Regions from separate parts of the Blautia faecicola genome, predicted to be linked through region 2. Evidence: a T-box and tRNA genes for the amino acid it is inferred to sense, from the RefSeq annotation. Region 2 holds a T-box; the other holds one or more tRNA genes.
What was found. A T-box is a leader RNA that pairs with one kind of tRNA and senses whether it is charged. The one in region 2 lies ahead of proS (proline--tRNA ligase), so its partner is inferred to be a tRNA-Pro.
Positions count from the first base shown of each region.

Region 1: it encodes a tRNA-Pro, which carries the amino acid that the T-box ahead of proS (proline--tRNA ligase) is inferred to sense. The anticodon was not compared.

Region 1 covers NZ_SDKC01000001.1:835,882-839,654, reverse strand. The annotation lists gene add (adenosine deaminase) at 1-740, opposite strand, end outside; tRNA gene ETP43_RS03885 (tRNA-Leu) at 835-914, opposite strand; tRNA gene ETP43_RS03880 (tRNA-Lys) at 959-1,031, opposite strand; tRNA gene ETP43_RS03875 (tRNA-Gln) at 1,037-1,108, opposite strand; tRNA gene ETP43_RS03870 (tRNA-His) at 1,127-1,200, opposite strand; tRNA gene ETP43_RS03865 (tRNA-Arg) at 1,229-1,302, opposite strand; tRNA gene ETP43_RS03860 (tRNA-Gly) at 1,329-1,399, opposite strand; tRNA gene ETP43_RS03855 (tRNA-Pro) at 1,423-1,497, opposite strand; gene ETP43_RS03850 (metallophosphoesterase family protein) at 1,624-2,112, opposite strand; gene ETP43_RS03845 (XTP/dITP diphosphatase) at 2,109-2,711, opposite strand; gene ETP43_RS03840 (THUMP domain-containing class I SAM-dependent RNA methyltransferase) at 2,708-3,773, opposite strand, start outside.
Region 2 covers NZ_SDKC01000001.1:496,411-500,183, reverse strand. The annotation lists gene ETP43_RS02080 (CCA tRNA nucleotidyltransferase) at 1-295, opposite strand, end outside; gene proS (proline--tRNA ligase) at 384-1,823, opposite strand; T-box leader at 1,967-2,179, opposite strand; gene upp (uracil phosphoribosyltransferase) at 2,248-2,877, opposite strand; partial or broken gene ETP43_RS18205 (DUF6783 domain-containing protein) at 2,904-3,065, shown strand; partial or broken gene ETP43_RS18200 (DUF6783 domain-containing protein) at 3,003-3,146, opposite strand; gene rpiB (ribose 5-phosphate isomerase B) at 3,143-3,586, opposite strand; gene ETP43_RS02055 (arsenate reductase/protein-tyrosine-phosphatase family protein) at 3,588-3,773, opposite strand, start outside.

The DNA.
Region 1 (3,773 bases), 340 kb from region 2:
TTCGTCTGAAAATTGCTGCAAGGGCACATCTCGATCCCCACGTCTCTTTCCGCTGCCAGTTTCATCAGTTCCGGATCTTCTTTCATCGCGATCCCGTGTCCGATCCTTTTTGCGCCCATCTCGATCGAAGTTCTCACATTTTCCGTGCTGTGGCATTCACCTGCATGGATCGTAAACGGGATACCCAGTGCTCTCGCCTCCGCAAACAGGTCTGTAAACTGTGATGCCGGATAGGATGCCTCATCCCCTGCAAGGTCCACCGCACACACCCCGCGATCCAGATACTCTGTGGCAGTCCGGAACACTTCCAGATTCTGTTCCATCGTATGATGGCGCATTGCACAGCAGATCACCCGCCAGGAGATCTTACAGATCGCTTCTGCCTCCCGCAGCCCCTCAAGAACCGCCTCGATGACCTGCGAACAGCCAAATCCTTCATGAACGGAAAGCTGCGGGGCAAAACGCACTTCCACATACATCACATTTTCTTTTTTCAGATCCAGCAGAAACGACTTTGCCGCCTCCCGCAGCCCCTCTGCCGTCTGCATCCCGAGCAGCGGAAGATCAAATTTCTCCAGATAGGTCTTCAGACTGTCACAGTCTGCTGCCGCCTGCAGATCCTCCCATGAAATCTCCTGCTTGCCCGTCAGGTTTCGTACCGTTTCCAGATTCAGTGAACCATCCAGATGGCAATGGAGATCAACTTTCGGCAGATCTGCCAGCCATTTTCTTTCTTTCATACGCTAATGGCCTCCTTTTTCAGTTCTTCTATAATTTTTATCCTCTGGGAAATCAATCAGAATCTAAGATATGATATCAATACTTTCTATATAATGCGGTTAGTGGGACTCGAACCCACACGGTTGCCCACTGGCACCTAAAACCAGCGCGTCTGCCAATTCCGCCATAACCGCCTGTATCCTACAACGAAAAAAGGACAAGCACTAGGCTTGTCCGATGAGACATCGGGGATTCGAACCCCGGACAACTTGATTAAAAGTCAAGTGCTCTACCAACTGAGCTAATATCCCATAACCTGGGCTAGGCAGATTCGAACTGCCGAATGCAGGAGTCAAAGTCCTGTGCCTTACCGCTTGGCGATAGCCCAACGTACGCCTTACGGCAGGGTGGATACAGGGATTCGAACCCTGGGCCTCCAGAGCCACAATCTGGCGCGCTAACCAACTGCGCTATACCCACCATACCTTTCCTCTTTAGAGAAAAGAAACGTGCTTGGAGGGATTCGAACCCCCGACCCACGGCTTAGAAGGCCGTTGCTCTATCCAACTGAGCTACAAACACGTACTCATCAGATATTGTCTGATGGAAGCGGGTGATGGGAATCGAACCCACGTATCCAGCTTGGAAGGCTGGTGTTCTACCATTGAACTACACCCGCAAAGGAAATATTTAGTTGTTAAGTCGGGGTGACAGGATTCGAACCTGCGACCTCCTGGTCCCAAACCAGGCGCTCTAGCCAAGCTGAGCCACACCCCGTTTCGTTCCTCGTGTTGAGCTCTCTCGCTCAGCACAAGGAGTATTATAGTGTATAGTTCTCTAAAAGTCAACACCTTTTTTCAAATTTTTTTAATTTTTTTTATTTTCCCGATTTTTCCTTATTTTTCAGGCTTTTTCGAGGTATCGGTGTTCGTAATGTGCCTTGCCCTGCTCATCAATTTCCATCACAAGATAGCTCGGCTTACGTCCGGGCTGGCGGGGATAGGAAAGACTGCCCGGGTTTAAAACCGTCAGATCTTCCATCTCTTCCAGATACGGATAGTGGGTGTGTCCGAACATAACCACCTGTACCTGTCTGCTTCTCGCTTCTTCCTCCAGCACACAGGTACTCATCGAGACACCGTACAGATGTCCGTGCGTCACCAGGATCCGATAATTGCCCAGCGTAAACTCTTCTTCTTTTGGCAGATCGCTGAAAAAGTCATTATTTCCTCTCACGAAGTAACAGGGACATTCCACAGCCTCCGGGATATACTCTTCGGAACCTTCCAGATCCCCGCAGTGGATCAGTGCATCGATCGGCAATTCCCGCTGCAGGGCACACATCAGATTCTCATCGTGTCCGTGCGTGTCGCTGACTACCAAAATCTTCATTCTGCGCTCACACTCTCTTTCAGGATCTCTCGCATCTTTTCCAGTGCTTTTCCGCGGTGGCTGACCGCATTTTTCTGTTCTTCGGGAAGTTCTGCTGTCGTACAGCCGAATTCCGGCACATAAAAGATCGGATCATAGCCAAATCCGTTCTCTCCGCGTTCCTCATATCCGATCCGGCCTTCGATCACTCCCTCGGTGGTTTTCACGGTTCCATCCGGAAATGCGGCTGCGATCGCACAGACAAAGCGGGCGGTTCTTTTTTCATCCGGCACCCCTGCCAGGCGCTCGATCAGGCTGGCATTTTTGATCCGGTAAGAGGTGTCCTCTCCCATATATCTTGCGGAATAGATTCCCGGCTCTTTGTTCAGATAGTCAATTTCCAGACCGGAATCGTCGGCAAGGACCAGTTCTCCGGTCAGTTCCATGATCGCTTTTGCCTTGATGATCGCATTTTCTTCAAATGTTTTTCCATCCTCGACAATATCTGCTTCGATCCCTGCTTCTTTCATCGACAGGATCTCCACCGGAAGATCGGCAAGGATCTCCCGGATCTCCCGCATTTTATTCTGATTGCCCGTGGCAAATATCAAACGTTTCATCGTGTCTCTCCCTCTCTGCGTTTCGGCGGTTTCGGACCAAGGAACTGATAATAATAGGTCCGGATCATGCCATTATAGATTTTCCGGTTCTTATCTGCCTTTCTTCCAATATAGCGCTCCGCATCCTGATAACTGGTGATCAGATACATCGACCAGGCATCCAGTTTTTCATACACTTCACCGATCTGGCGGTACAGCCCCGGAAGCATTTCTTTTTCTTCGAGACGCTCGCCGTATGGCGGATTGGTGATGATAAATCCGTATTTTTTCGGATGACGCAGCTTCGCCACTTCTCTCTGCTGGAAATGGATCAGATGATCCACACCCGCCGCTGTCGCATTTTCTCTCGCATTTTTTACTACTTCCGGATCAATATCGTATCCCTGCAGATCCAGACTTTCTTCCATATGTACCAGATCCTGCGCCTCCTCCAGTGCGTTATACCAGTGTTTGCGCGGAATCAGGTTTATCCAGTCCTCTGCAAGGAACGAACGGTTCATACCCGGAGCGATATTGCATGCCATCATGGCAGCTTCGATCGGGAACGTTCCGCTTCCGCAGAAAGGATCCACCAGAATCCGGTCTTTCTTCCACGGCGTCAGCATGATCAGTGCTGCTGCCAGTGTCTCGGAGATCGGTGCTTTGGACTGTAATTTTCGGTATCCTCTCTTATGTAGGGATACCCCTGTCGTGTCGATGCCCACAGTCACAATATCTTTCATCAGAGATACACGCACCGGATAGCTGACTCCGTCTTCCTCAAACCGCTCTCTGTGATACTTCTGTTTCATCCGTTCCACCATGGCTTTTTTCATGATGGACTGAATATCGGAAGGACTGAACAGTTTACTCTTGATCGAAGAGGCTTTCTTTACCCAGAACTTTCCGTTTTCCGGAATGTATTCCTCCCATGGGAGGGCTTTTGTGCCCTCAAACAGTTCATCGTAGGTACACGCCTTGAATTCTCCTACTTTTAACAGGATTCTTTCTGCGGTTCGAAGGAACATATTGGCATAAGCCACCGCTTCCTCGTCTCCCCAGAAACTTACCTTTCCGTCTTCC
Region 2 (3,773 bases):
CCTCTTTCGGGTGTCTGCCATCCTCGTATTCCCCGTCGATCCGGTATGTGGTCACTTCGTAACCGACGCCATGTACCATAACCGTCACGGTTCCATGCTGAAGACCGGTATCCACGGTTTTGGGAAATAATTCCTTCACCTGATAAGGAGTGGCAGATGTGGTTATGTCCCAGTCATCCGGCGTTCTGTTCAACACCGAATCCCGGACACAGCCACCCACTGCAAATCCCTCATACCCATGCGCCTGAAGCACATCAATAATCATGTTTACTGCTGCCGGTAACTGTAACCGCATTCTATCCACTCCTTTTCTGTTTCATGCTATTCGTTCTGAACACCGATAACAGCCGAATGCCTTTATTGATGTTCCCACACTTTTTCTTTTAGTATGCTCTGCCCCAGTATACCATTTTTGTCGCCGGTTTTCCACAGCATACACAGGTATCTGCCAGATGTTCCTGGTTAAATGGGATACAACGGGAAGTTGCTGCTGTATCTTCTTTGATCTTGTCCTCACATGCCTGATCGCCGCACCACATAGCTTTGATAAATCCAGGTTTTTCGTTGATGGTCTTTACAAACTCTTCGTAGGTGGTTGCTGTATAGGTATGTGCATCTCTGTGTGCTCTTGCTCTCTCCAGCATATCTGCCTGAATCGTATCCAGGATTTCTGTTACTTTCTCAGCCAGTTCCGGTAAAGCGACAACAATCTTTTCACCGGTATCTCTTCTTGCAACAACTGCCTGATTTGCCTCGATATCCTTCGGTCCACACTCGATACGAACCGGGATACCACGCATCTCCTGCTCAGCGAATTTGAATCCCGGGCTCTTGTCGGTAGCATCTGTTTTCACACGGATACCTGCTGCTTTCAGTGCAGCTTCCAGTTCAGCGGCTTTTTCCAGAACGCCTTCTTTTCTCTGCTGGATCGGGATAATCATTGCCTGTACCGGTGCGATTCTCGGCGGCAGTTTCAGTCCGCTGTCATCGCCGTGTACCATGATCAGCGCACCGATCATACGGGTTGTCATACCCCAGGATGTCTGATGTACATACTGTAATTTATTTTCTTTGTCTGTATACTGGATGCCGAATGCCTTTGCAAATCCATCGCCAAAGTTATGGCTGGTACCGGACTGCAGGGCTTTTCCGTCATGCATCAGGGATTCGATGGTGTAAGTAGCTTCTGCACCTGCAAATTTTTCTTTGTCTGTCTTTCTTCCTTTGATAACCGGGATTGCCAGTACCTGCTCGCAGAAATCTGCATACAGATTCAGCATCTGGATGGTTCTCTCTTCTGCTTCCTCAGCCGTTGCATGTGCGGTATGTCCTTCCTGCCACAGAAATTCTCTGGAACGCAGGAACGGACGGGTTGTCTTCTCCCAGCGCATAACGGAACACCACTGGTTATATACTTTCGGCAGATCTCTGTGGGACTGGATCTCTTTTGCATAGAAATCACAGAACAGGGTCTCGGAAGTCGGACGGATGCACAGACGCTCCTGCAGCGGTTCGAGTCCGCCGTGTGTTACCCATGCAACTTCCGGTGCAAATCCTTCTACGTGGTCTTTTTCTTTCTGCAGAAGGCTTTCCGGAATCAGCATTGGCATATACACATTTTCTACACCTGTCTCTTTGAATCTTCTGTCCAGTTCATGCTGGATATTTTCCCAGATCGCATAACCTGCCGGTTTGATCGCCATACATCCTTTTACACTGGTGTAATCAATCAGATCTGCTTTTTTTACTACATCGGTATACCACTGTGCGAAATCCTCTTCCATGGAAGTGATCGCTTCTACCATTTTTTTGTCTTTTGCCATCTTTATTTCCTCCATTTTTGTTCTCACGTACTCTCGGAATCTTTCTGTGCCTGATTTTGCGAGATAATTTTTGTCAGTTGTATCCGAGAGTACATTTCTCTATCTCCAGGGGATTCCAGATCAAAATAAGCACCTGATCCCCAAAAAGGGACCAGATGCTTATCCGGCGGTACCACCCTAATTAACAGCCCGAAGACTGCTCACTTTCTTTCACTCTTTTTTAACGCCAAAGTCGCGGTCTGCTTATTCACAGACAGCTCCGGGGCCGGTTCCACACGTTCCGCACAGAAATCTTCCACCATTGATTTCCTCTCTGTTGATTGTCTCCTGTGTACTATTCCCTTCATCGCCTTTTTATTTTATTGCTGATAGGATTTTATCGGAAACTCCCTGATTTGTCAAGGGGTTGCTATCCGACTCTCTCTTATTTTGTTCCGAAAATTCTGTCTCCGGCATCCCCAAGACCCGGTACGATATAGCCGTGATCGTTCAGATGATCATCCAGTGCACCGATGTAGATATCCACATCCGGGTGTACTTCCTGCAGTTTCTTCACACCTTCCGGTGCTGCGATGATACACATGAAACGGATATTTTTTACACCTTTCTGTTTCAGCATGGTGATCGCTGCTTCTGCAGATCCACCGGTTGCCAGCATCGGGTCAACGACAAAGATATCACGCTCAGAACTGTCTGCCGGAAGTTTGCAGTAATATTCTACCGGTACCAGAGTTTCCGGATCACGGTACAGACCGATATGTCCTACTTTTGCAGCCGGGATCATTGCCAGCATACCTTCTACCATTCCCAGACCTGCACGGAGGATCGGCACTACAGCCAGTTTCTTTCCTGCCAGTTCTTTTGCAGTCATTTTTGTGATCGGAGTTTCGATCTCCACATCTTCCAGTTTCAGATCTCTGGTCGCCTCATAGCACATCAGCATGGCAATCTCACCGATCATTTCTCTGAATTCCTTGCTGCTTGTCTCTGTTCTTCTGATAATTCCGATTTTATGCTGAATCAACGGGTGATCCATAACTACTACTTTTGACATTTGTTCTCCTTCCTGCTGTTCCCAGCATGTCACTCTTTTGTTATTTTGTAGCGCGGCTCCAGTTTCCATTCATCGCTAGAGCGTGTCTGAAAAAGGCTTTTCGTGAGCTGCGAGTCCCAGTTTGTGGGAGATTTTATCCGAATAAGGGCGGCGTAGCGGGCTACGTCAACCGAATGAGGGTAAAATATACCGCAAAGTGGGGCTCGCAGATTGCGGAAATGATTTTTCAGACACGCTCTACGGCTGTTACCTTTTTCAGTCTTTTTTATTCTCCATCTGCCGGCTCCTCGATCAGTTTGATTCTGCGGATGTGGCGCTCATCGTTGGAAAACGGGGTATCCAGGAATGTCTCAACGATCTTGATTGCAAGTCCCGGTCCTACAACTCTGCCACCGAGTGCCAGTACGTTCGCATCGTTGTGTTCTCTGGTTGCCTGTGCACAGAAGCAATCGGTACATAATGCGGCACGGATTCCCGGTACTTTGTTGGCTGCAATCGAGATACCGATTCCGGTTCCGCAAATCAGGATTCCTTTCTCACACTCGCCGTCTACGATGGCGTGTGCTACCTTTCTTGCATAGATTGGATAATCTACAGAATCTGTGCTGTCGCATCCGTAATCGCGGTACTCCAGTCCTCTGCTGTCCAGGTATGCCTCGATCTCTTTCTTCAGTTCATATCCGCCATGGTCACAACCAATTGCTATCATGTTACAGTTCCTCCTCTTCGTTTAACCTTGTTACTAGTTTTCTCATTAATAATTCCAGCTCCGTATAACACTGACTGTATACCGTCAGGGGCTGACCGTGCAGGGACGGGATATCTCCGCTCTCCCCCACGTATTCCTTTACTGTATAGACATGGGGTGCATTCTCATACGTCTCCCAGATCAGCGA